Regions from separate parts of the Paenibacillus spongiae genome, predicted to be linked through region 1. Evidence: predicted binding sites of a transcription regulator. Region 1 holds the regulator's gene; each other region holds the start of a gene.
The links. Region 1 encodes Rex, which represses fermentation and respiration genes when NADH is low (regulators of the CRP and FNR family bind a similar motif). Its sites were predicted from a motif close to TTGTGAAATATTTCACAA; they were not measured.
Positions count from the first base shown of each region.

Region 2: the regulator Rex is predicted to act here: its motif matches at 4,449-4,466, upstream of L1F29_RS02055 (cytochrome ubiquinol oxidase subunit I).
Region 3: the regulator Rex is predicted to act here: its motif matches at 3,507-3,524, upstream of nadA (quinolinate synthase NadA).

Region 1 covers NZ_CP091430.1:2,521,395-2,531,290, reverse strand. Annotated here, with positions in the region: gene L1F29_RS11740 (acetate kinase) at 1-511, opposite strand, end outside; gene L1F29_RS11735 (3-hydroxyacyl-CoA dehydrogenase family protein) at 508-1,389, opposite strand; gene L1F29_RS11730 (AAA family ATPase) at 1,578-3,092, opposite strand; gene L1F29_RS11725 (hypothetical protein) at 3,085-3,621, opposite strand; gene L1F29_RS11720 (cell wall elongation regulator TseB-like domain-containing protein) at 3,777-4,310, opposite strand; gene L1F29_RS11715 (amidohydrolase) at 4,310-5,611, opposite strand; gene L1F29_RS11710 (redox-sensing transcriptional repressor Rex) at 5,592-6,242, opposite strand; gene dinG (ATP-dependent DNA helicase DinG) at 6,246-9,110, opposite strand; gene L1F29_RS11700 (tetratricopeptide repeat protein) at 9,136-9,762, opposite strand.
Region 2 covers NZ_CP091430.1:458,389-468,284, reverse strand. Annotated here, with positions in the region: gene cydD (thiol reductant ABC exporter subunit CydD) at 1-1,917, opposite strand, end outside; gene cydB (cytochrome d ubiquinol oxidase subunit II) at 1,934-2,944, opposite strand; gene L1F29_RS02055 (cytochrome ubiquinol oxidase subunit I) at 2,995-4,395, opposite strand; gene L1F29_RS02050 (SWIM zinc finger family protein) at 4,595-6,226, shown strand; gene L1F29_RS02045 (DEAD/DEAH box helicase) at 6,223-9,171, shown strand; gene L1F29_RS02040 (YecA family protein) at 9,311-9,775, shown strand.
Region 3 covers NZ_CP091430.1:57,657-67,552, reverse strand. Annotated here, with positions in the region: gene nadC (carboxylating nicotinate-nucleotide diphosphorylase) at 1-870, opposite strand, end outside; gene nadB (L-aspartate oxidase) at 857-2,488, opposite strand; gene nadA (quinolinate synthase NadA) at 2,529-3,467, opposite strand; gene ftsH (ATP-dependent zinc metalloprotease FtsH) at 3,850-5,856, opposite strand; gene hpt (hypoxanthine phosphoribosyltransferase) at 5,996-6,535, opposite strand; gene tilS (tRNA lysidine(34) synthetase TilS) at 6,525-8,045, opposite strand; gene L1F29_RS00290 (protein kinase domain-containing protein) at 8,070-8,993, opposite strand; gene L1F29_RS00285 (vWA domain-containing protein) at 8,977-9,702, opposite strand.

The DNA.
Region 1 (9,896 bases):
GGCGGTAGAGCACCATCGGGATCGGATACAGGAAGGTTTCCTGCGGCATCGTCTGATGGAAGGCCGTATCGAAGACGACCGTTTGCGGAACGTCCGGCAGGTTCGTTTCAACCGCGGTGATCCCCATCATCGCTGGCGGATTATGTAACGGCGCCAGGTCAAACAGCTTGCGGATTTCAAGCTTTACATTATCGTCTACGATCGTGGAATGCTTAAAGCTCTCTCCTCCATGTACCACCCGATGTCCGACTGCCTTGATTTCGTTCATGGATTTCAGCACGCCGTGCTCAGGGTGGGTCAACAGCTCGATCACCCGTTTGACCCCTGTCGTATGATCCAATATTTCTTTTACTTGCCTGACTTCCGGTTTATTCGTGGGCTCATGCGTAATAATGGAGGCGTCCAAGCCGATGCGCTCCACCCTGCCCTTGGCGAGCACGCTTTCGTCAAGCATGTCGTAGAGCTGATATTTAAGCGATGAGCTTCCGGCATTCATAACCAAGATTATCATATGCGATTCCCGTCCTTATCATAATGAAAAAATCCGACTCCGCTCTTTGCGCCGAGTTGTCCGGCACGAACCATCTTCTTCAATACGATCGAAGGTCTATACTTTAATTCCCCGTATTCGCGGAACATCCGCTCCAGTGCGGCAAGGATCGAATCGAGTCCGAAACGGTCGGCCATCTCGAACGGCCCGTTCTGGAAGGAATACCCGATCCTCATTGCGCTGTCAATATCTTCGGCGGAAGCAACCCCTTCCTCCAACACATGCAAGGCTTCATTGATAAATAGACAAATGAGACGCGTTGTTACAAAACCAGGCGATTCGAATACCATGACGCCCTTCTTTTGGATGATAACCTCGACAAAATGCTTTGTCCGCGAAAAAGTATCGTCTGACGTTTTCAGCCCGCGCACGATTTCAACGAGATCCGTCTTCATGACCGGATAGACGAAATGCATGCCGATTACTCTTTCCGGGTAAGCGGTAACACTGGCAAGCTCCGTCAAGCTTAACGTCGAAGTATTGCTGGCCAGGATGACATCCGGACCGCATATTCGGTCCAGCTCTTCGAATACAGCCTTCTTGCTGTCCAGATCCTCGGTTATCGTCTCGATCACAAGCTCGCAATCGTGCATGGATGAGAGGCTCTCTGCGATATGAAGCCGGCTGGTGACCAGCTTCTTCTCCGATCTGGTTATCGCCCATTTCTCGATTTGCTTGTCCAGGCTCTGCTCAATCATAGCCAAAGCATGTGATTGGCGATCCTCCAAGTGCTCGTATATATATACATCCAACCCATGAAAGGCAAGCATCTCCGCAATACCTTGGCCCATCGTACCGGCTCCGATAACGCCTACTTTACGTACTATCAATTGTGTCATCCCCCATGTGCGCAAATAAAAATCGAAGCTCATCCGTCTTCAATTTACATCTCTTATTATACCGTGTTTGTAATATCGGGGCTAGGGAGAAACCTGGATGAAACCGCATTCTTCCGGTCTTCGGACAGGCTTATTGTGACAATTCATATACAAAAAAAAGGCGGAGTGTGACTCCGCCTCTCATCCGTTTACGCCGATGCCTGATTGACTGGCGTCCCGGCGGATGCAAGGAGCTCCCTGAACCGGTCGCCGCCTAACGTTTCTTCCCGTACGAGCACGTCCAGCGACTTCTCGAACACGACACGCTGCTCGTCCAGAAGCTGTCTGACCCGGTCGAATAACCCGTCCAGTATTTCGCCGTTCACATGCGCCCACTTGTCCGGGGTCATCATCGAATTGTCAACAATCCCCATCTCGGTCAATCCGCTTTCGACCATCGTCCGGACGATGCTCATCGCCTGGTCGAAATCTCCGCGGGAGCCCGTGCTGCGGCCGCCGTAGAACATTTCTTCAGCCGCCGCTCCCCCGAGGGCGATCATGATTTGCCCTTCAAGAAATTCGCGCGTATACAGATAGCGGTCCTGCTGCGGGTTATGCCGCACATACCCAAGCGCCTGTCCGCGCGGGGACAGCGCGACCTGCGATACGCTGCCAGGTCTGACAAGCTCGGCCGTAATAGCATGCCCCAGCTCGTGCAAGGCCACACGCTCACGCTCTTCTTTCGTCGCCTCGCGGTCCGTCTTCTCGCCCATCATCACTTTATCGATCGCCATCGACAGATGCCGATGCGAGATCGCTTCCGTATCGTCACGCATCGCATAAATTGCCGCTTCATTCATGACGCTCTCAAGCTGTGCGCCTGAGAAGCCGAACGACTCCGCAGCAACCTTGTCCAGGTCCGCATCGTCGGCTAGCGGCTTGTTCCGGGCATGAATGTTTAATATATGCGAGCGGCCCTTTTTATCGGGCAAATCGACGGCGATATGACGGTCGAACCGGCCCGGACGCAGCAAGGCGTTATCCAGCATCTCCTTGCGGTTCGTCGCCCCGATTAAGAGGATTCGCGGCGTTTCCGACGTATGAATGCCGTCCATCTCGGTGAGCAGCTGGTTCAATGTCTGATCGTATTCGCGATGCTGCCCGCCGTCTCTTTTGCCGCCGATAACATCGATTTCATCGATGAAGACGACTGCGCTTCCCAAGCCCGCCTTCGTCGCCTTCTGTCTGGCTTCCTTGAAGATATCGCGAATGCGGCTTGCGCCCACGCCGACATACATCTCGACGAACTCCGACCCCGATGCCGTCACATAGACGGAATTGGTGTACTGCGCGGCGGCTTTGGCCAGCAGCGTCTTCCCCGTTCCCGGAGGTCCGGTCAGCAATATCCCTTTCAACGGGCGAATGCCGAATTTCTTAATTTGTTCCTCATGAACGAGAAAATCAAGCGCTTCGATCAGCTCCTGCTTGGCCCTTTCCTGACCGCCGATCTCGTCGAAAGAGAGCTGGACAGTCGGCCGGGCTTTCGTCCGGCGGTCGCCGCCAACTGCCGCTAAATTGCCCCGCGTTCTGACCATGAACAGCAAGCCGCCGAGAATGACGGCCGCCAGAATGATCGGTATGACGTTCACCTCGACAAAAAACTGGAGAAAAATGAGCAAAACCGGGACGAAGCCGATAACAATTTCTTTCATATATTTACGCATTCGGCCATACCCCCAGTTTGTCAGGCGTACGAGGCAAAACGACATATTTGGTATCGGCGCCATTCTTCAACGTAATATATACGTTCACATCGTCCATCTCCGAGACTGCTTGGACGCCTTTATACTGCGTCTCGATCTGTTTCATCGCAGCTGGAATTTCCGTGTATTTCCGCGTCTCCATCGCTTGAGCGACATCGAATAGAACGGATGCCCATACATCATTCAAGCTGGAATCGTCCTTCGCTCCCTGGATATCAAGGCGCAGCTGCTTGCTTCCGATAACGGACGCACCTTCACGCACAATCTGATCATAGATACTCCGTATATTCGCTTCATTATTCAACGTCAGTTCCATCGTAACGGAATCACGATCGATGACCGGCTTTGCCTTCTCGACGCCGGGGACGCTTTGAACAATATGCTCGAGCGGCTGCACGGCAGCAAAGTTCCGGTACATATACCAGCCTCCGATAAGAAGGACTGCGGATATTATAGCCGTTATAATGGTGGGAATAACCCGGATTTTCATATGCAAAAAGCCCCCTTTCAAGGATGCTGTCACTTTTATATCGCAACAAGTGTATACCCGTTTGCTATACAAAAGTATATCACATCGACTTGCATAAGGGGGTGTGTAATAGATGGCAGCACTGGTTAACGCGCGGCATAACCGCACATTCGGCGCTATTGCTTCGGCAGGCTGTATGTAATGATAAAGCCGCCGTCGCTATACCGGTAGAAATCGTAATAATAGAAGTCCGTTCCCGATTGATCGCGGGAATAGAACAGCTCCCAGACCGGCTCGTTATCCTTCCATCCGAGCTTGATATGCTCCAGATTAGCATCCGGCTTCGAGCTCAGGAGCTTCTCTTTCAGCTGCTCCTTGGTTACGCCGTCTTTCACCTTGCGGATGACAGGCTGCATGGCATTCGGATTCTCGTACAACCAAACATAGACTTCGTCGCCCTGTTTGTCTTTCCCTTCCACAATCCATATCGTGTCATCCCACACGTACGTGTAAGAATCGCTAGTTTCCTGCAAGCCGGCTATCTTCATAGCCTGCTCTTCCAACTTCGTCTGATCGTTCCACATCGGGGCTTGGACATAACGGTAATAACCGTTTGCTCCGATCAACAGGACAACTATGCTTGCGATGACAACCGCAGCTATTCGCGCCGGCGTCATCGAGGACGGCCGCTTGCGGCGTGAAGCACGCATTATCGTGCCAGCAGCCTTTCAAAGCAGGACTGCGCCTCGGCCTTCACCTTAGCTTCGTCGATCAGCAGACATTCACCCGAGCTCACCACTTGACGCCCGTCAATCCATACATGCTTAACATCCCGGCCCGACCCGGAGTAAACAAGATGCGATACCATTTCCGTCTGCGGGTAGAAATGCGGCTGCTCGGCATCAATCGCGATAAAGTCGGCCTTCATACCGGGCTTCAATACGCCAAGGAGCGAGTGCTTGCCTAAAGCGCGGGCACCGTAAACGGTTCCCAGCTTCAGCGCCTCGGAAGCCGGAACCGCTGTCGGATCGCCTGAAACGCCTTTATGGATAAGCGCTGCGAGACGGATTTCATCGAATAGATCCAAATTGTTATTGCTTGCCGCGCTGTCCGTGCCAAGAGATACCGTAACGCCCGCTTTTAGCAGCTGAGGCACCCGCGCCACACCGCTGGCCAATTTCAAATTGCTTGCCGGATTATGAGAAATAGCCGCTCCCCGCTCGGCAAGCAAAGCGATTTCTTCGTCATTGAGATGAACCGCATGGGCAAGCAGCGCAGGCTTGGAGAAAAAGCCAAGCTTGTCCAGATGCTCGACCGGACGGCGTCCGTAATCCTTCACATTCTGCTCCACTTCGGCAAGCGATTCGGACATATGCGTATGAAGCGGCACATCCAGCTCATGGGCGGCTTCAACGATCCGCTCGATATAATCCGGCGGACAAGTATACGGCGCGTGAGGCGACATCATTGTCGTAATCCGGCCTCCCGCCTGACCGTTCCAGTCCTTGGCGAACTGCTTGGCTTCGATGAGCTTCTCGGTCTGCACGTCCGGAGGGCACAAGCCGATGACGCCGCGGGTCAAGACGCCGCGAATACCCGACTGCTCGACAACTTCGGCAACAATATGCATGCGGTCATACATATCGACGAATGTCGTTGTACCCGATTTTAGCATTTCAGCCACTGCAAGCGATGTCCCCCATCTGACGTCATCATCGGTAAACTTCGCTTCCATCGGCCACATCTTCTGCTCCAGCCATACTTGAAGCGCTTCGTCATCAGAATACCCGCGCAGAAGTGACATCGCAGAGTGCGCGTGCGTATTGATTAAGCCCGGCATAAAGACAAGTCCTTGTCCGTTCAATCGCTCCGCACCTTCCGGGGCCGGGCTAGGCGGCTCTTCGCCCAAGTAGACAATACGGTCGCCCTCGACAACCATATGTCCTTTCAATACGGGACGGCTATCATCCATCGTTACGAATGTGCCGTTCTCAATCCACAGCCGGTTCATCGTCTTCCTCCTCATTCTTCTCCAAATAATAAGCTAAGCTTAGCAGCTCCCTCGTAAAATCGGCATAATGAATGCGGATATGTTCGGGAACGCGCAATATGGTCGGGGCAAAATTCAATATCGCTTTCACGCCCGCATCGACGAAACGGTCTGCTACATTCTGCGCTTCGACTGCGGGAACGGTAATAATGCCGATTACAATATGAAGCTCTTCGACCTTCTCCTTCAAATCATCCATCGCTTGAACCGTCAGACTGTTGATTTGCGTCCCTACGACGGAGGGATGCGCATCGAATACAGCCATGATTTTCATATTATCCTTCAAATACGTATTGTAATTGCACAGCGCACGGCCAAGATTGCCGGCGCCTACAAGCCCGACGCTCAGAGGCTGATCGAGCTTGAGAATTTGCCTTATTTTTTCGATGAGGTACGACACGTCATAGCCGATGCCTTTGCGCCCGAATTCGCCGAAGTAAGCCAAATCTTTGCGGATTTGCGCCGGATTAAGATCCAGCTTATTGCCGAGATCCTGTGACGAAACCGTCTGAATGTCCCGCTTATGCAGGTCGTTCAGCACCACCAGGTAAATCGGCAGCCTGCGCACGACCGCTTCGGATATTTTCTTCATGGCTTACCTCTCCTCTCTTTCAACCGCTAACCATTCCCTGATTCTCGGTACGATTAGATCTAGATGCATATGCTCGATTTTTGGGCCAGGCAGGGAGTACAAGAAATATTTGCCGTAATACGTATCGATGACGCGGGTATCGTAGATGAGTACAATTCCGCGGTCATTAGCCGTCCGGACAAGCCGGCCGAAGCCCTGCTTAAACCGGATGACCGCTTGAGGAATGGACAGCTTCATGAACGGATTCTGCTTCTGCTCCTGCAGCAGCTCGGATTTCGCTTCCACCAGCGGATGATTGGGCGGCTGGAACGGCAGCCTGACAATGGCCAGACAGGTCAGCGCATCGCCAGGGATGTCCACTCCTTCCCAGAAGCTGCTCGTCCCAAGCAGGACGGAAGCCGTCTGCTGCTGGAACCGCTTGGTCAGCTTGCTCCGGTTGCCGCTGTCGATCCCCTGCGCAAGGAGCTGGATACCGCTTGGCGCCAACGCTTCCTTGAGCGGGTCGTAAACCTGTTTCAGCATACGGTACGAGGTGAACAGGACAAGCATCCGCCCCTTGGTTTCCGCCGCGGCATCGGCTAAGGAACGAATCAGCATTTCATTAAATTGCGAGTCGCCCGCCGCACCCTTCAATACGGGGAAATTGCGCGGGATGCAGACCAGAGCCTGTTCCCTGAAATTAAACGGCGAAGGCAGCTGGACCGTCTTCAGCCGTCCTTGCTCCTCATCCTGCTGCAGCCCGAGCTGCTCGGCGGCATATTGAAACGACTTCTGTACCGACAAGGTCGCCGACGTGAGGACAACGCTCTTTTTTGCGTCGAAGAAATACGTCCGGAGCTGACCGCTTACATCTGCGGGCACCGCATACAGATGAACCGATTTCGCACGGAAATTGTTATTGGCCTCCAGCCAGTAAACAAACTCCTTTTTGTCCGCTTTCATAAACGAACGGAGATCGTCGCGCGCCCTCATGAGATCTTTGACCGTGCCGCTTAAATCCGTCACAAGCGCTACAATCGACTGATCGTCCAGGTCATCCTTCATTTCCGTAAATATTTTGTCCAAGGAACGGACGATCTTGTTCAGATGGCCGTGCACCGCTTCTTCGACGATCTGGGCATCCTTCCATTGGTTCGGAAGCTTGCCGGATCTTAGGCGCAGCACCAGCTGGCCCGCCTCGGCGGTCGAATCCTGTGCGCCGCTTCCCATGATGGCAAACAGCAATTCGAACAGCTTGTCCCAATCATCGCGAAGATCGCCGAATACCGGCACCACATCGTCGATCGTTTCCCGCCACGCTTCGCTCTTCTCCGCGCTTTCGCCGCTAAGTCTGTGTTTCAGCTGAATAAGCAGGCCGTTGCGGGCGTCCTTGCACAATCGGGCAACGGGATGATTAACGGAATGATAAGATAATTGCGTTCCCAGATGCTTGCCCGCTACTTCCTCCAGGTGATGCGCTTCGTCTACGATCAGGTGCTCGTATCCGGGAAGCAGCCTGTGGTCGGCGCGGATATCGGTAAACAGCATGGAATGGTTCGTTATGACAACATCGGCTAAATTGGCTTCCTGCTTGGCTCTATGATAAAAGCATCGTTTGAACCAAGGACAGCTCCGGTTCAGGCAGGAGTCCGCGTCGCTCGCAACCGTTGACCAGAAATCGGCTCCTTTGTTGCCGAAGTTGAGCTCCTCTTGGTCGCCGTTATCGGTTTCTCCGAGCCATACGACCATCTGCGAGGCTGTGATCCGATCCTCGTTCGGTGAGCTGAAATCCTTGGTCACCACTTTGCCTTCGAACTTGCGCAAACATAAATAATTGCCGCGCCCTTTGAAGACCGCGGCCTTGAATGGATAAGGGAGTACGGATTGCAGCAGCGGCAGATCCCGCTGTCTGAGCTGCTCCTGAAGATTGATGGTATGGGTGCTGACAATGATTTTCTTATCGTTCTTCACCCCGTAATAGAGCGAAGGAATAAGATAACCGAGCGACTTGCCTGTACCTGTGCCGGCTTCAATCATGAGATGCTTGTCTTGCTCGAGCGCCTCAAGCACTTCCTGGAACATTATGTTCTGCGGGTCCCGTTCTTCGTAGTTCGGAATTATGGCCCGAAGACTGTCTTTCATGTGGGAAAGAAAGTCGGGGAACGTCCAAGCGTCTACCGACTCTGCCTCTCCTCCGCTTCTTGGAGGCTCCTCATCCGTCCAATCGCCGGTTTTCATGGCGAATTGGCGGAAATACGAGAATGCGCTTGGATCTATGGAAGAAGTTAATGATTTCGAGACGGCTATTTGCTGGACGAACCAGCCCAAATCGTCGATTTCATCCCCAAGCAGAATGGCCAGTCGTTCCAGCGTCAGCAGCGGCAGCTGCTCCAGCTTTCGGTAGCAGAGCGCAAATAGCTCACCGGTCGCGATGGCGTCGCTGTCAGCGCGGTGATGCTGATCATGCTCGATGCCGAACTGCTCCGTAACCGCGCCAAGCTGATAGGTGGTCAGCATCGGATAGAGCACGCGCAGCAGATCGATCGTATCCAGACGTCTTCCGGCGAACGGCATATACCCGCAGCGGTCGAGTGCCTGGTTCAGAAAACCCGCATCGAAACCGACATTGTGGGCGACCAATACGGCATCATCCAAAAGCGGAATCAACTCGAGCAGCACATCTTCGGCAGGCGGGGCGTCTGCGACCATGGACTCGTCGATACCGGTTAGCTGTGTTATAAAGGGTGGAATCGGAATCGTAGGCTTGACGAAGCTGCTGTACGTACGAATCGTCTGCATATCCTCGTCAAGCAGCACGAGCCCGACCTGTATGATTTCATCGCCGGCACTGTGTCCGGTCGTTTCCAAATCCAATACCGCATAATTCATCCGATTATTGATCCTCTCCCAAATTCTAAAGCTGCCCGCTCCCAAAGTATAAGGATAAGTGCCCATCATCATGCTGCCTGCATGAATTCAAATTGGATAGCGGGTCGGTAAAGGCGGGGTCGGTTTCATGAGCCTTCAAGAAATATCTCTCCGCCTGCTCCAGATTCATCCTCACGGCTTGTATGCAGCCCAGCGCGTTATACCCGAGCGCCTGCCACTTCGGATGATCGGTCAGCTCTACAAGTAGTTGAAAATGTCGCTGCGCCTCCAGCCATTCCTGCAAATGCATGTACGTCATGGCCAGGAAGAGACGCGCACCATTGTTGTCGGGCGCTTGTTTGACCGCTTCCTGAAAGTGCGCCGCGGCATGCCGGAACATAAAGAGCTTGAAATAACCTTGCCCTTTCGTAAGCAGGGTCGCCTCCAGGTCGCTTGATTCCGACGCTGGCGATGCAGCAGCCTTATTGGGCGGGGCAGAAACAGGAGCCGTTTGGACAACTAAACCCGGCATTTTCTGCTGTGCTTTATGGTTTTGCGGGAGCTCCTGAACGGACTTTTCGGCCGACTCATGCTGAAGCTCCCGAAAATCAGCCATCTTCTCCTCAAACTGCAGCCATTCTTCAATGAATGTGTCACTTAATGATTTTAACATGGAAAGTTGCTCGGTGTATTGTTTCTTTTGTTCAAATGCTGCATGCGGATAATGAACCATAATGTCGTCAAGCATTTCGTGCATCGTTGCGAATACATGCCGGAACAATAGACTGCACCTCGCCTTCGCGCCAA
Region 2 (9,896 bases), 2.1 Mb from region 1:
CCACCACTTGTAAGGACGGACGAATTGCAGCAGGCGGACGAAGGTCTTCCGTCTTCTGACAGGTGCGGCATCTGCCGGCGATGCTATACCCGCAGCAGGAGGCAGAGCCCTCGCACCTTCTTCCGACCGCTGACGCATATGATCGGCCGCCGGAATGTATTCCGCGTCTCTGCGCTCCGCAGCTGCATCCTCATCCGCTCGCGCAGCCGCTAACATATCGGCATACAGTCCGCCGGCTGCAGCCAGATCATCCGCGGTACCGGCTTCGACGATCCGTCCGCCGGCCAGTACGACGATCCGGTCCGACGCGCGAATCGTGCTCAGCCGATGCGCTGCCGTAATGGACATGCGCCCGCGCAGCAGCGGTTCAAGTGTCTTTGTGATATTCGCTTCATTGGCGAGATCCAGTCCCGCCGTCGGTTCATCCAGCATGAGCAGAGGCGCCTCTCTCAGAAGCGCCCGCGCGATCGCGATCCGCTGCGCCTGTCCGCCGGACAGCCTGACCGATTCCCCGAGCGGCGTGTCGTACTGCCGCGGCAGCGCCTGAATGAAAGCAGCCGCCTGAGCGGCCTCCGCCGCCGCGGCTACCTCCGCTCCGCTTGCATCCGGCTTGCTGATTCGAATGTTGTCGCCTATCGTCCCGTGGAAGAGATGGGGGTGCTGCGACAATACCGACTGCTGATTCCGCCACCATGACATGGAGATCTGCGACAGATCGATACCGTCAACCAGAATACGCCCCGAAGCAGGTTTGATAAAGCCCTGCAGCAGATCCAGCAGCGTGCTCTTCCCTGCCCCGGTAGGTCCGACCAAGGCGATCCGCTCGCCCGGTTCGAGCGTGAGCGAAATATCGGACAGCGCCGGACGGGCTTCGCCGGCATATTGGACGGTGACGCCTTCGAATACGATGCGGTATCCTTCCGGCTTCGGCGGCAATACGGCGGCCCCTTCCTTCTCGACCCATCCCGGAGGTTCCGTGTTCAAGATGTCGAAGATTCGCCCCGCTGCCGTCACGCCGTTCATCCCGGCGTGAAATTGAGTCCCCAGCGTCCGGACGGGATTATAGAACTCGGGAGCCAGAAGCAGCACCAGGAAGGCGTGCTCGAAGCCGATTTCGCCTTCAATAAGACGCAGGCCGAGGAACACGGCTACGATAGCGGTGCTTAATGACGCGAACAGCTCCATAACGAACGCGGACAGAAAGGCCAGCCGCAGCGTCCCCATCGTCGAGCGCCGGTGCTCTTCGCTGATCCGCGCAATGATGTCGATCTGCGCCCGGCTGCGGTTGAACATCTTCAGCGTCGGCAAGCCCCGCAGCATCTCATGAAAGTGCCCGCCAAGCCGGCCAAGCAGCTGGAACTGGCGGTCCGTCTTCGCCTTCGCCGCCTTGCCGATCAGAATCATCAAGATGACCAGCAGCGGCAGCGTCACTGCGAAGATAACCGCCGATAACCAGTCCGTTCCCGCTACGACGAAGAACACGGCAGCGGGAATGAACGTAGAGAGCGCCACTTGGGGCAAATACTTCGCCAAATAATTTTCCAACTGCTCCACGCCTTCATAGACCGTGTTGATCAGTTCCCCGCTCCGCTCGCCCTTCGCGTAATCGGGTCCCAGCTCGGCAAGCTTGCGGACCAGCCGGAGGCGCAGATCGCTCTTGATGCGCTGCGCCATCTGCGTCGACGCATAGTCGCCTGCTGCCTGCAGGACGGCTCGGAGTCCGATAACGCCAAGCAGCACGTACAGCGCAGGCAGCAGCGCAGCCAAGCTTTGCCCGCCGAGGAAAGCCCCGTTCGTAACTCTTGCCATATAGATCGCTTGAACAATCAGCAGCAAGCCGCCTGCCACACCGATGATTACGCTAGCCGCGAACAGCTTGCGGGTGCCCTGCACCTGTTTGAACAGTTGTTTGATCATAATTGGTTATCCTTTATTAATAATCCAAGTGATCCGTGGCCGTAACCCGTTTGCGGAACACCCAGTAGGTCCATGCTTGATAAGCCAATACGAACGGAATCGTCGTCAAAGCAACGATGGACATGACTTTCAACGTATAGGTATTCGATGCTGCATTGTAGACCGTGAGCGACCATTCCGGGTTAAGCGATGAGATCATGACGTTCGGGAACAGCAGCATGAAGACCGTAATCGTCGATAATACGATGGTTGCCCCCGTCATAATAAATGCCCAGCCGTCGCGTCCCGCTTTAATAAAGAAGTGAACGGACAATAAGGCCAACCCCGCCAGAACGGGAACCATACCCGGACTTAATCCTTTGGAAGTAAACATATCCGTCTCGAAATAACTGAGTACGACGAACAAGAGCAGAACCGCGCTTGTCCATGCGCCGATCCGATATGCAACCGCCCGTGCCCGCTCACGCAGCACACCTTCCGTTTTTAACGAAAGGAAGAGCGCTCCGTGCAGCAGGAAGAGAAGAACCATGCTCACTCCGGCCGTCAAGGAATAGAGGGAGATCAAATCCCAGAAAGAGCCGACGTAATTCATATCCGCATCGATCGGCACCCCTCTCATCAGGTTGGCTAGCGCGACGCCCCACAGCAGCGCGGGCAGCAGGCTGCCGAAGAAGATGACCCAATCCCACGTAGAGCGCCATTTCGGATTCTCGACCTTACTGCGGAATTCAAAAGCAACCCCGCGCCCGATCAGTGCGAGCAGCATGAGGAACAACGCCATGTAGAAGCCGCTGAACAGCGTCGCATACCAATTCGGGAAAGCCGCGAACATCGCGCCGCCAGCCGTGATCAGCCATACTTCATTGCCATCCCAGAACGGGCCGATCGTATTAATCATCACTCTGCGTTCCGTATCAGACTTGCCTAGAAACGGCGTAAGCATGCCGACACCGAAATCAAAGCCTTCCAGAAAGAAAAATCCGACGAACAGCACGGTAATCAGTATAAACCATATGGTTTCCAGCATTCGCTTTTTTCCGCCTCGCTTTCAAGTTGATTCTTCATTCTTCCGCCCTCCTATAACGAAGGGGCTGGAGCTGCATCGGCATTCGGCGTATGATTCGGATCGTGAGATTCGTCCGCCTCATCCGCTCCCTGGCGGACCGTCTTCACGACGAGATAGACGAACACCGAGGCCAGTATGCCGTAGACCAACGTAAAGCCTATTAAGGAGGTGGCGACCATACCGGACGATACTAATGGAGATACGCCGTCCTCCGTCTTCTGCAGACCGAATACGATCCACGGCTGACGCCCGACCTCCGTCATAATCCAGCCTGCCGAATTCGCAATGTACGGGAGCGCCATCGCAGGCAGCATCCATTTTAAATATCTGCGATACTTTTCCGCCTTGTTGCGGATAACGGCAATCGTTCCGAACAAGCCGAGGAAGATCATCGCCATTCCCGCCCCCACCATGATCCGGAAGCTCCAGAACGTCGTCCGTACCGGCGGAATATAGTTACCCGGTCCGTATTTGGCTTCGTACTCGGCTTGCAGTTCCAGCATACCCGGCACTTTGCCGGTCAGGCTGTTATAAGAAAGAATGCTTAGCGCGTAAGGAATTTCCAGTTGGAACCGGTTCTCCCGCTTCTCCGGATCAATGGAGGCGATAACCGTCCAAGGCGCGCTTTCCCCGCTCGTATGCCAAAGCGCTTCGGTGGCCGCCATCTTCATCGGCTGCGACTTCATCAGATGCTGCGCTTGGTCGTGGCCGGCGAATGCAGTCAGCAGGCTGGACACGAGCACTACCACGATGCCGATCTGGAAGGAAGCTTTGAATATATCGGTCTGCTGCTTGCGCAGCATTTTGTATGCGCTGATTCCGACCACGAACATCGAGCCGGTAGCGAGCGCCCCGAAGATCACATGCGGGAACTCAACCCACAGCTGTTTATTGCCAAGCAGCGCGAAGAAGCTCGTCATTTCCGCACGGCCGTTCACGATCTCATAACCAACCGGCTCCTGCATAAAGGCGTTCGCGCTCAGAATCCATAGAGCAGACAGCGTCGCGGCGACCGCCACGAGCCAAATACAGGCCAAATGGACCTTCTTGGACAAGCGATCCCATCCGAAGATCCAGATTCCGATGAATGTGGACTCCATGAAGAAGGAGACCAGCGCTTCGACGGCCAGCGGACCGCCGAACACGGCGCCGACGAACCGGGAATAATCCGACCAGTTCATGCCGAACTGAAATTCCTGAATAATACCGGTGACAACGCCGACCGCGAAATTCAGAAGAAAGATTTTCCCCCAGAATTTCGTCATCCGCTTGTATTTGTCATCCTTCTTGACGACATACATCGTTTGCATAAATGCGATTAAATAAGCCAGTCCGATGGTCAGAGGGACAAACAAAAAGTGATAGACGGTCGTAATGCCGAACTGCCATCTGGCCAATTCCAATGCTTCCACAGTAACAGCCCCTTTCAACTAATCCTCATTATAGGACCCGCTCAGGGCGTGTTATGTGATTTTTATCACAATATCCTGACAAAGTTTTTGAACATTTATTGCCTAATTCTGCAATTGCTTGCTAGGCTTCACAGCATTCGATCAAGCGGTGTTATAATGGAAGGTGAAATACGATTATATGTTCTCAGGAGACAGTGCCATGATGGAACCGATTTACAAAATGGATGATACGCAGTGGGCCGAGCTCCTCCACGATGTGGAGGGGGAATTCAACGACCTTACGATCAAGCGTGGATTCCAATACTATAAGCAAGGACGCGTCCGTAAGCTGACGATGCAAGACAGCCGGGTCATTGAAGCGATTGTCGAAGGAAGCGAGAACTATCGCGTCAAGATCCGGCTGGACGCATTGGCGGACAGCAACTGCTCGTGTCCAGTAAGCTGGAACTGCAAACATATGCTGGCCGCCCTCCTCGACTATGCCAACCGGCAGGAGCGCCCGGTTCATGCGCTCGTCAATGCCAAATCGAATGCCATGCTGCAGCAGACGGCGAAGAACGCCTTGCATGCCGCATCCCTTGCCGCCAAGCAAGCCCGGGAGCTTGCCGAGTTCAAGGAACGGGCCGGTTCCTTGAACTCCCTCCCGCTGCCGGAGTGGCATAAGCTGTTTGAACATTGTCTCGCCCCAATGGCCAATCACACGCCTAACGCCCATTATGTCCAAGGTGCTCTCAGAGCGATGAATAGCATCAAACCCCAGCTATCCCCTGGCATGGAGCAGCTGTTCCGCCTTCATACTTATCTCTACATACTTGAGAAGCTTGTGAAGCATTCCCAGCATACGTGGAACCATTCTTCTCATGTCTACATGGGGTATCACACGCAAGTTGCAGCCGACGATGTGGAGGAAGCCATAGAGCGCTGCTTGGCGGAAGAGCTTGCCGCCGCGCCTGACCCGGAGCATGGGCAGCGCTTGACGGAGACGCTGGCCTATCTACGCACTCATATGCTGACGGAAGCGCAGAATCTTCATTATTACTTCGGCTTGTATTACCGGCTATGGCAAGGCTGGCTCCGAACTGACGGAAGCAATTACGTGCTGTATACAGAGGAGCTGCAGCAATTGAAGGCTGCCGAAGGGACGCTGCAAACTGCATCTGCCCGCCTCCAATGCACGCTGGCTCAAGTCTGGATGCACTTCTACCTGGGGCAGGATCGGGAGGCCTTGGAGCGGCTGCGCAAGGCAACCGTTATTCCCGCGATGAAGCGAAACCCGATTTATCCGCTTCTGGATATGCTGATCGAGGCAGAGCAATGGGAACGGCTGCGGGATTGGCTGACGGCAATCGGCCCTCTGCTCCGATCGGGTGATGAATTGGACGAATACGGACGTTATTGGGAGATGACCACCCGGCATCATCCTGAGTCCGAGCCCGATATGTGGGAGACGCTGGACCGCATGTCTCCTTATTCCAGAGGCATCTATGCAGATGCATTGCTTACCTATGGCAAATGGGAGCAGTGGATCGATTATCAGCTCAGTACGGGCAGCGAGCCCCTGGAATTCCGCGTCAGCGTCCTGCAGCCGATTGAGAAGGAAGCGCCGGAGCTGCTCCTGCCGTTCTATCATCAAGCGGTGGAACGGTACATCGCGCAAAAGAATAGAGACAGCTACAAAGCAGCGGTGAAGCTGCTCAAGCGGCTCGCCAAGCTGTACAAACGGATGAAGCAGGAAGCGCGGTGGGAGCACTTCCTGAGCTCGTTCACCGGCCGCCACAGCCGGCTTCGCGCCCTGCATGAGGAGCTTCGGAGAGGAAAATTGATATCATGAGCCTACATTTGGAAACGATAACGATACAGGTCAGCCTGACCACGCACGGGGATGCGCTCATCTATGGATCGATTCCTTCCTACCACGCGCCGGGCTTATTCATGAAGCAGCGGTTGTTCGCCTGGCATGAACCTTCCTTCTACGGGACCGAGCTGGACATTCAAACGATCCAGGAAATCGAGCTTGTGCTGCTTCCGTCCGAGCAAGTCATTCCTTTCTTTGCGGAAGGCAAGCTGCTTCAGCATGTCGAGTGGATCTGGGATGAAGACGCCGCTCCGCTGCTTCAGCTTGCCTCCGTACTAGCTGCATGCATCGAGGAGAAGAAATACGCACCCAGCTTTCCCGCTTATCGAACCGGAAAGATATTGTGGTCGTGGGATGATGAAGCCCTGGATCAGCAAGCGCAAGCGGCGCTGGAACAGCTTCGCGCACAGAACGGCTTCTATGACGGCCTGTGCGCGGCGTTCTCCGCCGCCGTCTTTCACCGTTATTATGGAACGGAGGAGACGAATGCCGATCTGCGCAGGGAGTACCCGCTTCTCTTCACGCCAGGCAGTGCGGCGGCAGCAGGCTTAGATGAGCAAGCCTGGCTCATTTCCATCGGCTGGAAGGCGGATACGGCACCGTTCCGTCCTCTGCTGCAGCTGCTCGAGCCGGATGAGGATGACCCCGAATGGCGGCTTAAGCTCGTGCTGCAGGATAAGGGGGATCCGGGTCTGCTAGTGCCTGCCCGGCTAGCCCAGGATGGACAAGCGTCAGGCTCATGGCCGGCCGATTGGTCGGGGCATGTGCGCGAGCGTTCTGCAAGCTGGCTTGAGCGCTTACGGGCATGTCTGCCCACGGTGCTGCTATCGGGCAGCCGCGGCGATATCTTGGGCGGGCCGTTGACCGATGAGGCTGCCTGGCAATTCCTGACGGCGGACAGCTACCAGCTGCTCGAAGCCGGCTGGCAGGTGCTCCTCCCGGCTTGGTGGGAAGCGGCCAGCCGGAGGAAGCCCCGTCTTCGCGCCAAGGTCAGCTCGGGCGCCGGCAGCTCCGGGAGCTCGCTGTTCGGGCTTCAGTCGCTCGTTGATTTCGACTGGCGGATTGCCATTGGCGACACGGATTTGACCGAGAGTGAATTCGCCGAGCTGGTCGCCCGCAACGAACGCCTGGTCCGCTTCCGGGGGCAGTGGATTCCGCTCGATCCGGCCCTGTTGGCACAAATCCGCCAAGCCATGTCAGGCGTGGACGACATGCAAGGACTGTCCTTCCAGGATATTCTGCAGCTGCATCTGCTGGGGAATACGGACGAGGCGGAAAGCGCCGCGGCGGGGCAGCCGCAGCAATCCGCAAACATCCAGCTGGAGGTCGAGCTGAATGAACATCTGGCCAAGCTGATCAGCCAGCTCGGCCAGCAAGCGGAATGGCCGTCGGTCGACTTACCTGCCGGATTGCAAGCAGATCTGCGCTCCTACCAGCGCGACGGGTTCGCCTGGCTCGCCTTCCTGCGCCGTCTTGGACTGGGAGCCTGCCTGGCGGATGACATGGGACTCGGCAAAACCGTCCAGTTCATCGCTTATTTATTGCATGTGAAGGAAACGGCGGATAGGAATGCGGAGGCCGGATCAGGCTCCCCTTCCTTGCTCATTTGTCCCACCTCGGTGCTGGGCAATTGGCAGAAGGAATTAAGCCGGTTCGCTCCTTCACTGAAGGTGATGCTTCATTATGGAAGCAAACGTTACAGCGAAGAGGCTTTCTGGGAAGAAGCGCGGCAGGCGGATATTATACTCACCTCGTATGCCACCGCAACGCTCGATCAAGAGCTGCTTAAGGCATTCACTTGGACAACCATCTGCCTGGACGAGGCTCAGAACATTAAGAATGCGCAGACCAAGCAATCGACGGCCGTCCGGAGCTTCCCGGCCAGGCATCGCATCGCCCTCACCGGAACGCCGATCGAGAACCGGCTGTCCGAGCTATGGTCTCTCTATGACTTCATCAACCCGGGGTATCTGGGCACCATGCGGGGATTCGCCAACCGGTTCAGCAATGCAATTGAGAAGGAGCAGGACGAGCAGCGCACGAAGGATTTGCAGAAGCTGGTGAAGCCCTTCCTGCTCCGCCGCAAGAAGAAGGACCCGGCCATACAGCTCGATCTGCCGGATAAGAACGAGATGAAAACCTATATTCATCTCACGCCCGAGCAGGGCGCGCTTTATGATCAAACCGTGAGCGATCTTATGGAACGCATGCAGAAGCTGGAGGGCATTGAACGCAAAGGAGCCATCTTGGCCGCGATTACGAATCTGAAGCAGCTCTGCGACCATCCAATGCTGCTGACAAAGGAGTCCCTTCCTGAGCTGTCTAACGCAAATGGGAGCCCTCTCGATACGGAGACACTGGTCAACCGTTCGTCCAAGCTGGAGCGTCTCCTTGCCATGGTGAAGGAGCTGCGGGAGGAAGGGGACCGCTGCCTGATCTTTACCCAGTACATTGGCATGGGACAGATGCTGCAGCAGGTTCTTCAGCAGGAGCTGCAGGAGCCTGTCCTCTATCTGAACGGCAGCACCTCCAAATCGGCTAGGGACCGTATGATCGAGCAGTTTCAATCCCGTGCGTTGCCGGCCCAGGATCAGCCGTCCGTATTTATCCTGTCGATCAAGGCCGGAGGCGTCGGTCTTAATCTGACGGCAGCGAACCATGTGTTTCACTTCGACCGCTGGTGGAATCCGGCGGTTGAGAATCAGGCAACGGACCGCGCTTACCGGATGGGCCAGTCCCGCGACGTGCAGGTACACAAGTTTATATCCCTGGGCACATTGGAAGAGCGGATCGACGAGATGCTGGAGAGTAAACAGCAGCTCAGCGATACGGTCATCTCCAATTCCGAGGGCTGGATTACCGAGCTGTCGACGGAGGAGCTGAAGGATCTGTTCACGCTGCGCCGCGATTGGGCCGGGTAATAATCCCCCTGAAGAGGAGCAATTTGAATGACCCGAAATGGCTCATCCACCTAATACATCAAGATATTCCAATATATTCCCTTGATCCTATTCACATTTTTTGTTACGGTATTGGGATAGGCATAACGGAGGTAATTGAATGCAGAAGTTAGGAAGAAACGAACCATGTTATTGCGGCAGCGGAATCAAATATAAGCGCTGCTGTCTGAATAAGAATGCAACGAACCTTGCAGTACCCGCAGCTATCGTTCCCGAGGCGGCTCCCGCTGACCCATCCATCCCTGACCTCATCAATGAACAATTAGCGTGGGAGAATGAGACTTATCAGCAGACGGCTATGAATTTGTATGAACAGACCCAAGACTTGTATCCCGCCGATGAAGTCGGCCAGGCGATCCGGCTCTGGAATGATTATTCCAAGGCAGAGCAGCCCGTCATCAAGAAAGCAGGCGTGTTCCCCGCCGCCCTGGAGCAATGCATCTGCGCCATGAACGGCCATGAGGTAACAAAGTCCCAACTGGCGGACAAATACGACGTTTCCGTTGCAACCATCACGCAGCGGGCGAATCAGATCATGAGCTTCGCTGCACCTGAGCAGCCTTAACCATAAACGTCATTAAACGTTGAACTAATACTATATTTATTCTATGTACAAACAACCCAGCACCGTATGAAGTGCTGGGTTGTTTATGTTCTTTAATACCTTGCAACGCGAGCAAGGGCTG
Region 3 (9,896 bases), 2.5 Mb from region 1:
CAGATCCAGGCTGATATCGAGCGATTGAAAGGAATAGGTAAGCGCGCCGACGGAGATCACGTCTACCCCGCATTCGGCAATTGAACGTACCGTATCCAGACGGACGCCGCCCGATGCTTCTACGATGACATGAGGAGCGTATGATTTAATCCGGTCGACGGCTTCTCTCATCTGTGTAAGCGGCATATTATCCAGCATAATAATGTCTGCTCCGCAAGCCAAGGCTTCCTCAACCTGTGCCAAGGATTCCGTCTCCACCTCGATTTTCATCGTATGGGGAATTTGTTTGCGGGCACCCTGTACTGCTTGCGTAATGCCGCCCGCGCCTTTGATATGGTTGTCCTTAATCATGACAGCATCATATAGTCCGAAGCGATGGTTGGACCCGCCCCCTATACGCACGGCATATTTCTCCAGAAGTCTGTGGCCCGGCGTCGTCTTGCGCGTATCCGCCAGCCTTACCGGCAGCCCGCCTAGAACGTCAACGAAGCTGCGCGTCTTCGTCGCGATGCCGGACAGCCGTTGAAGCAGGTTCAGCGCAAGACGCTCACCGGTCAGCAAGCTGTGCGTGCTTCCTTCCACTTCGGCCAGCACGGTCCCCTTCGTCACGCTCACGCCATCCCACACCAGCCCGCGGAAAGTAAGGGAAGGATCGACGACATCGAATACAAGCCTGGCAATCGGCATTCCCGCAATAAGGCCGTTTTCTTTCACATGAATGACCGCTTTGGAACGGCTGCCTGCAGGAATGGTTGTCCAGCTCGTCACATCGCCCATCCCGATATCTTCCGCCAGCCAAGCGCGTATTTGTTCCCGGAGCGCGTGCTCGGTTCCACCCACCGCTCCAATACCCGAATTATCCAGATGCATCTTCGATTCGCTCCTCCGTTACGCCATGTTGCCGGTGCAATACCGTATGCTTACGCGATCCGAGATCATCACGCTCAGGGAAATCATCCCGATAATGTGCCCCTCGGCTCTCCTTACGAGATAGAGCTGCCTGCGTTGTCAGCATTGCAAGAGTAAGCAAGTTGGCAAATTCATATTCCTCGCGCTGTTTGAGCACCGATTGAAAGATCGGCAGCTGGCGCTTCAGCTCGGCAAGCCCCTTCTCGAGCCCTTTCCCGTCACGGCGCAAGCCGACGTAACGCAGCATAACCTTCTGCAGCTTCAGCCGTTTCTCCACCACCGCCTGCATCGGCGCGCTGTTTCTAGTTGAATCGCCTGACGAGTCTCCAAAATCGCGCGGCTTCAAGGCTAGCGGCTCCAACTCATGGATCCGCTCCACAATGCGGCGTCCGAACACGATCGCTTCGGAAAGGGAGTTGCTCGCCAGCCGGTTCGCACCATGTACGCCCGTGGACGAGCACTCGCCGCAAGCAAACAATCTGGCAATGTTCGTCTCGCCGTTCAAATCCGTTTTGATGCCGCCCATCATATAGTGCGCAGCAGGTGCCACCGGAATCCAATCCGTCGTCAAATCAAGGCCATAATTCAAACAAAACTCATAAATATTCGGAAAGCGGTGCTTGACCATCTCCGCTGACTCATGCGTAATATCCAAATAAATGAAGGTCGAGCGCGTTTCCTCCATCTCGCTTACAATCGCCCTTGCCACGACATCGCGCGGCGCCAGCTCCAGCTGCTCGTGATAGTGCTCCATGAAACGTTCGCCCTTAATATTGCGCAGGACGGCGCCTTCCCCGCGTACCGCCTCCGAGATCAAGAAGCGCGGTGCGCCAGGGTAACAGAGGGAGGTCGGATGAAACTGGATGAACTCCACATCCTGAATGTAAGCGCCTGCGCGGTAGGCCATGGCGATACCGTCTCCTGTGGCGACATCGGGATTCGTCGTATAACGATACAATTGACCCGCACCGCCCGAGCATAGAACCGTCGCCTTGCCGCGGACGAACAACCGCTGCCCGTCCGGCTTCTGGACGATTGCACCGCAGCACTCCCCGTTATCCGTCACCAGGTCGATTACGAAGTGGTCGTCCCAGACTTCAATCCGCGGATCGGCCTTCGCTTTCTCGGACAAGGCCCGCACGATTTCGAAGCCTGTTGCATCTCCATTCGCATGCAGGATACGACGCTGGCTGTGGGCGCCTTCCTTCGTCAGTGCGAACTCGCCGTTCTCTTGATCGAATTGCGTTCCCATATGAACGAGATCGCGCACGCCTGCCGTCCCTTCATGCACCAGCACATCGACAGCCTTGGACGAACATAAGCCTGCGCCGGCAATGACCGTGTCCTGACGGTGATACGCCGGAGAATCTTCTTCGGAGACGACCGCGGCAATGCCGCCCTGGGCGTACCGCGTATTGCTGTCAAGCAGCGACTTCTTGGTAATCATGAGTACATCATCCGTAGCGCTGACTTTCAACGCCGTAAAAAGACCGGCAATGCCGGCCCCGATAACGATGACATCCTTCTCAATAACAGGAAGCTCACCGATCGCAACATCTATTAAATAACGAGGAATCATCGCGTCGACTTTCCTTTCTTCGGAAAGAGAGTAGCGCATGCTACTTCACCTGTAACATGCGCTCCAAGGATAAACGGGCTTTGTCGGCAACCTGCTGCGGAACATAAATTTGGGGCTGCATCGTTTCCAAACATTTGACCAGCTTCTTCAGATTGTTCACCTTCATATTCGGACAAACCAAATATTTGGTGGCAAAATGGAAGGTTTTGTCCGGGCTGTCTTTGCGCAGCTGGAAGCCTGTGCCGTCTTCCGTTCCGACGATAAACTCTTTGCCTTCGGATTCCTTACAATATTTAATGATGGCGGTTGTACTGCCGACGAAATCGCCAAGCGCTACAACTTCTGGACGGCATTCCGGATGGACGACGAACTCCGCATTCGGGTATTTCGCTTTCATCTCTTCTACATCTTTGACGGTCAGCATGTCGTGAGTGTTGCAGTAACCTTCCCAAATGATCATTTTTTTATCGGTATTCTGCTGGACGTAGTGGCCCAGGTTTTTGTCCGGTACCCAAATGATTTCATCCGAGTCCACCGAATTCACGACGCGTACGGCATTCGCCGAAGTACAGCAAATGTCGGTCTCCGCTTTAATCTCCGCCGAGGAGTTAATGTACGTGACCACTTTCGCATTCGGATGCTGTGCCTTCAGCTTGCGGAGGCCATCGACATTGACCATGTCGGCCATTGGACAGCCGGCACGCTCGTCAGGGATGATAACGGTCTTATTCGGCGCGAGAATCTTCGCGCTCTCCCCCATGAAGTGAACGCCGCAGAATACGATGACGTCTGCATCGGTCTGTGCCGCCTTCTGGGCAAGCAGGAATGAATCCCCGCGGAAATCGGCCACCTCTTGTATTTCATCGCGCTGATAATAATGAGCAAGAATAATGGCATTGCGTTCTTTCTTCAATTGCATCAGGCGTTCGCGCAGCTCGCGGTTTTGCTCCGCCTTGCGCTCCATTGCCAATGCTTCCATGGACAAATCTCTCCTCTTGTTTACATGATAAACATGACTTTGTGAACAGAAGCACAATCTTGTTGATATCGATACGTATAGTGTGGACCATAGGATGCGAATTCATTAATTAAGAATAAATTTACACGGGTGCCGGGTAGCTGTCAATAAAGACGGCGAAAGAAAAACCGCCAATCTTCACGTAAAGAGTAGCATAAGGGGGCACAACGCGCAAGATGGACCAATTTGAGCTGTTTTGCGCCCCATAAGATGAATGAAGAAAAGCGCCTATTTTTAACGAACGTCTTCCTCATACGATGAAGACATTAGAAAAAGCTGCCTCCATCTCCTTATCGCGCTGCATATAAGGAGGTGTGAGACAGCTTTTCTTATCTATCCGTGTTTAATTATTTTTGTTTGATCCATCGTCATCGCCGTTATCCGGATCAACCGGCGGTGTGGCCTCACCTGGCTCGCGGGTTTGAATGCGTACCTTCACGCCGCCAATCGTATCTACGATCGGCTCAACAGCAGGCTCCTCCGCAACTTCCCCATCGGAAGACGATTCGCTGCCTTCCAGCGATCCAGTGTCGATCAAGCGCTTGATCTGTTCAAGCTCCAGCGTCTCCTCGGCAAGCAAGGTCTGCGCAATGAGATGAACTTCTTTGCTCTTCTCCGTCAGCAAATTCTTCGCACGCTCATAACATTGATTGATAAAGTTTTGCATTTCTTGATCAATCTCATAAGCAATAGCATCGGAGTAGTTCTGCTCATGCCCGATATCGCGGCCTAAGAAAACTTGCCCCTGCGAGCTTCCGAACTGCATCGGTCCAAGCTTATCGCTCATGCCGTATTCCATAATCATGCTGCGTACGATGCCTGTCGCCGACTTGAAGTCGCTGTAAGCGCCAGTGCCGATTTCACCGATAAACAATTCCTCGGCGACGCGTCCGCCCAGCAATCCGGTTACTTTATCGAGCAGTTCCTGCTTCGTTGTCAGCATGCTGTCTTCCTTCGGCAGCATGATAACATATCCGCCTGCGCGTCCTCGCGGGATAATGGTTACCTTATGAACCGCATCAGCATGCTCCAGGAAGTAACCAATGATGGTGTGTCCTGCTTCGTGATAAGCGACGATGCGCTTCTCACGGTCACTGATGACACGGCTGCGTTTCTCGGTACCGACGATGACACGGTCAATGGCTTCGTCCACCTCGCGCATCGCGATATCCTTCTTGTTGCGGCGGGCCGCTAACAAGGCTGCTTCGTTAAGCAGGTTCTCCAGATCGGCGCCGGTAAATCCGGTCGTCCGCTTTGCAATGACATCCAGCTTGACGTCCTTCGAAAGCGGCTTGTTGCGCGCATGCACCTTCAGTACCGCTTCGCGGCCTTTCACATCCGGACGGTCGACCGTAATTTGACGGTCGAAACGGCCTGGACGCAGAAGCGCCGGGTCAAGAATATCAGGGCGGTTCGTTGCCGCCACGATAATGATGCCTTCATTCGCGCCGAAGCCGTCCATCTCGACGAGGAGCTGGTTGAGCGTTTGCTCCCGTTCGTCATGCCCGCCGCCGAGTCCGGCGCCGCGCTGACGTCCGACGGCATCGATTTCATCGATGAAGATAATACATGGGGCATTCTTCTTCGCGTTCTCGAACAAGTCACGTACACGCGAGGCGCCGACGCCGACGAACATTTCGACGAAATCGGAACCGGATATGCTAAAGAAAGGTACGCCTGCTTCTCCTGCCACTGCACGGGCAAGGAGCGTCTTACCGGTACCCGGAGGTCCGACAAGCAGAACGCCTTTAGGAATACGCGCACCAACGGCTGCGAATTTGCGCGGGTCTTTCAAAAACTCGACAACTTCGACGAGCTCCTGTTTCTCTTCATCCGCGCCTGCCACGTCCTCGAATGTGACCCGCTTCTTCTCTTCGTTATACAAGCGTGCCCGGCTCTTGCCAAAGTTCATGACCTTGCCGCCGCCGCCCTGCGCTTGATTCATAAGGAAGAAGAACAGAACGAAGATGATCACGAAAGGGATGATCGACGTCAAGAACGTCAGCCAGATGCTTGGCTCTTTCATTGGCTTGTTGGTAAGAAGAACCTTGTTCTTGTTTGCCAGATCGTGAATTTCTTTAACGACGAATTCTTCTACGTTCGTGTGGGTGTAGAAGCTGGTTGATCCCTTCTTATCGGGGTTCGATCTATATTCACCAGTGACCAAGTAGGAATAGCCGTCAAATTGATAATTCAGCTCTGCGACATTGTCTTCAACAAGCGCTTGCTTCAGCTGGTCGTATCGAATTTCAACGGTGGTATCATTTTGGCTGCTGATAAATTGGAAGATCCCGACGGTCACTAAAAAAATGATCAAATAAAATCCAGTGTTGCGGATGATCCGATTCATCCCCTACCTCCTCTCAAGACGCTTAAGATATTTTACCATAGCATGATTCCCTACTACAAACAGTCTGACGAGGGAGGTGCATCTACAGTGAATCGCATCCTTCTTGTATTATATGGCACAGCCCGGGCGGACAATTCCGCTATTTCTCATAAACCTCGGGCTTCAAGATGCCGATAAATGGCAGGTTGCGGTATTTCTCCGCAAAGTCGAGACCGAATCCGACCACGAAAGCGTCGGGCAGCACAAATCCCTTATAATCCGCTTCCAGCTCAACCTTGCGTCCGGCCGGCTTGTCAAACAATGTAACGAGTGTCACTGACTTGGCATTGCGCCGCTCCAGCACATCGATCAGATAGCTTAGCGTCAATCCGCTGTCAATAATATCTTCGACGATCAGAATGTCTCTTCCTTGAACTGGTGTGTCCAAATCTTTAATAATTTTGACAACGCCTGATGTCTTCGTGGACTGACCATAGCTCGAAACCGCCATAAAGTCGATTTCAAGCGGGATTGTAATGGTTTTAACCAAATCAGACATGAAAATAAACGCGCCTTTCAAGACGCAAATGACGAGCGGATTCCGCCCTTCAAATTCTCGGCTTATGGTCTCGCCAAGCTCCTTCACTTTCTGCTGAATCTGGTCGCTGTCATACAGTACTTCTTGAATGTCATTCAGCAATGCCGGGCCCTCCTACGTTTTTACCTATACTATGAATGGATGAGTGCGTCTTATTCGAGCCAAAATCGTCCTCTGGCGTGAAATCCGCCCGAATGCGAAGCACTCGTTGTGTCGAGTCGGAAATTTGCGCGGACGCGCCTCTCCTTACACCGGGAATCCACAAGATATGTCCATCCGCATCAACCAGCAGCGGAAGCCGCTCCCGCCTAGACGGGGCTATGCGATCATCAACGAACATATCTTGCACTTTTTTTGCGCCGTTTAAACCGAGAACCCGCATCCGGTCGCCGGGACGGCGGTTGCGAACAGCAAGCGGCAGTGCCAGCTCATCTGCATCGAACACCGCTTCCAGCCGCCCGGATGGCTTGCCGCCATCTACAGGAGCTTCTTCAAGGGTAAATGTTAATGCGGCGCCCGCTTCTGGGACGGCCAGCACCTTCATCTGCTCTTCTCCGCCATATGCATCATATGCATACCTTCCCGGTTCAGCGGCGTTGTCTTCGGTATATCTATCGGCGCGCACGAAGCGCATCGTATCATATTCCCTTAAGCATCGGATCCCCCCGCCTACATCAACGCTCCACGTCGAAGGAGCGCCTTCGGCGGCAGCCATTCGAATCGTCTCGACTCCGTCGAATGAGGTGGTTTCCGTTTCCAATCCCATATAATTTAATATTAGTTTAATCAATCTCCTTTGTAAAGCGACATGCAGGTCAAGCATCGCTTTGCGGTCGATTTGGCACCCGCCCTGTACAAGCTTGACGTGGCGGTCATATACAACGCGCGTCTCGGCATCCATCCACTCATCCTCGGCAGAGGCTAGCTCTGACAACCGGACGAGTGAATCCGACAGCTGCGGATTATATTTTGTCAGCGCCGGAAGCACATCAAGACGGATTGAATTACGAAAATAATGGCGCTTTGCATTACTGCTGTCTTCGCTGTACGTCAGAACCCGTTCTTCGCAGTAGCGCAGGATGTCTGATTTGTTCATACGAAGCAAGGGGCGGATTAGTTCCACGTTTTTTTCGCTCCGCCGGAGCGGAATGCCCGAAAGACCGCCTGGACTTGTCCCCCGTATGATGCGCATAAGCACGGTTTCCGCCTGATCGTCCGCATGATGGGCGAGCGCGATGCGCGATGCCCCGTATTTCGTGGCGATATCGTGAAGAAATAAGTAGCGCTTCTCCCTCGCCGCCGCTTGGGCGTTCATACGCGTTTCTTCTATAAAAGCAGGTACGTCTATCAACGCGGACTCGAATCGGACGCCCAGGCCTTCCGCAAATCTTCGGACGGACACCGCTTCGCGTGCCGACTCCTCCCCGCGAAAGCCATGGTCGACATGAGCGGCAACAAGAGAGAAGCCCTGCGCCATGGAAAGGCGGTGCATAATATCGAGCAGCGCCGTCGAATCCGGTCCGCCCGATACGGCAACGACGATCGTATCCCCCGATACCCACAGCTTCTCCCGTGCCGCGATATCCGCGACTTCCTTCATCAGATCCCCCATATGCTTCCTTCTCTCTTCTCTGGCTTAAACCCGAAGCAGCCAATAGATCGTCGTAGCCAGCAGCGCGGCAGAGGCTACGAACAGCCCCTTCATCCATCCGGGAGCAGGGGTCGCGTGCCCGCGCTGCCCCGGGCGATTCATCCATTGCCTCCAGCTGCCGGATGCTTCCCTTGCATCCGTGAACCCGCCGTTCAAAGCTTTGTTAAGCCAGCCGGACAGCGGCTTGAGCCGCGGGTTGGCGTAAGCCAATTTCAACAGCTCCTCCGGCGTCCGGTTCTGCGGCAGCAGTGCCGACGTCAGCTGTGCCAGCCGCTGGCTCTCGTGCAGCTGGATGCAGAGTACCCCGAACGAAAACAGGTCATATCGGGCGTCAGCGGTCCGGGTGCCCGCGTTCCAATACCCGCGGTCATAAATTTCGGTAAACTGCCGGACACTCTTCCCCATCGCCGTCACGCCGCCGAAATCGACGAGTTCTACGCGTCCGTAATCGGCAACAAGCACATTCTCCACCTTCACGTCGCCGAACGTCCAGCCCCCGTCATGCAGCTCGGCAAGCTTGCCCAGCAGGCTGTAGCCTACGACGGGAAACCAGTCCATGCCCTGCTTCGACAAGTAATCGGATAACGTCGCACCCCGTATGTAACGCATAATATAGAACGGATATTCCTTTCCGTCCGAAGCCCGCATATCGTCGACTTCAACCAGATAGGGCTCGGAACGCGAACCCGTGCGCTGCTTGGCAATCGACTGCAGCACGTTCACCTCGGACTGCAGATCGACAGTATCCGCGCCGATCTTCATCGCGAACCAGTTCCGCTGACGTTCGACCAGGAACACTTTCCCATTCGCGCCTTCGCCGAGAAGACGTTCCACGCGGTAGCTGTTCTGCCTCCACTTGCCTTTAATGATCGTGCCCCGCGGAAGGGTCCATTCAAACGACGTAGTCACTCATCATCCCGTCCGTTTCGTCATTCTTCTTATAACCATAATCGGCTTTTCGGTAAAAATCAATGACATGCATGAGCGCCGGTCCTGTAGGCGTCGTCCCTTTCATCTGCAGCCGGGGCAAAAACTGCGTCATTCCGCCAACATTCGTCGTCCAATCGAGGTCGAGGGTGCAGTCATCGCCGTATGCCGATCCGGGAAAATGAAAAACGGCAATCTCGCTAAGCCCTTGCCTGGCTTGAAGACTAAGCGCCAAATCGCGAATCGCCTCTTCTACGGCATGGAGCTTGGGCTTCATGCTCGCGCTCCCGTCGATAAGAAGCGCCACGCGCAGCTTGCTCGTCTCGCCGAGCTCATCGATAACGCGAACCACTTCGCCACGCTTATCCGGCGGCAGCGACTCGATCGATGAAGTCCCCAGCACCTGCTGAAGCTCCCGGTGAACCGCTTGTTGAATCGTTTGGGCCACGGTCTTGCGCGTCAGCATCTGCACCGTCTGCGCCAGCTGCCTCGTATTCACAAGCCGGCTGAGTCCACCGCCCGCGCGGGCTATTTCCTCAATCTCGGCCGATCCGAATTCGCCAAGGTCACCTTGATCGAGCACGCCGACCACATTGACCGTTATTCCCTCCGCAAGCGCTTGAGCCGACGCGACGACCGGGCTTACGCCTACATTCGAGCAACCATCCGTTATCAGTAAAATTTGTTTCACGTCTCATTCCCCCAAACTTTGGAATCTATCGCTAGTGTCCCTACCAGCGTGCCCAAATTCAAGAGAATTTAACCGTTTTCTTAGCCTATTAACCCGCTTGTACGTTAATCAATCTCAAGCCTTCCGAATCTTCTTCCTGCCTTCCAGAGAACAGTATTCTACAAACAGTGCATGCGATCCTGCCAAACTTCACG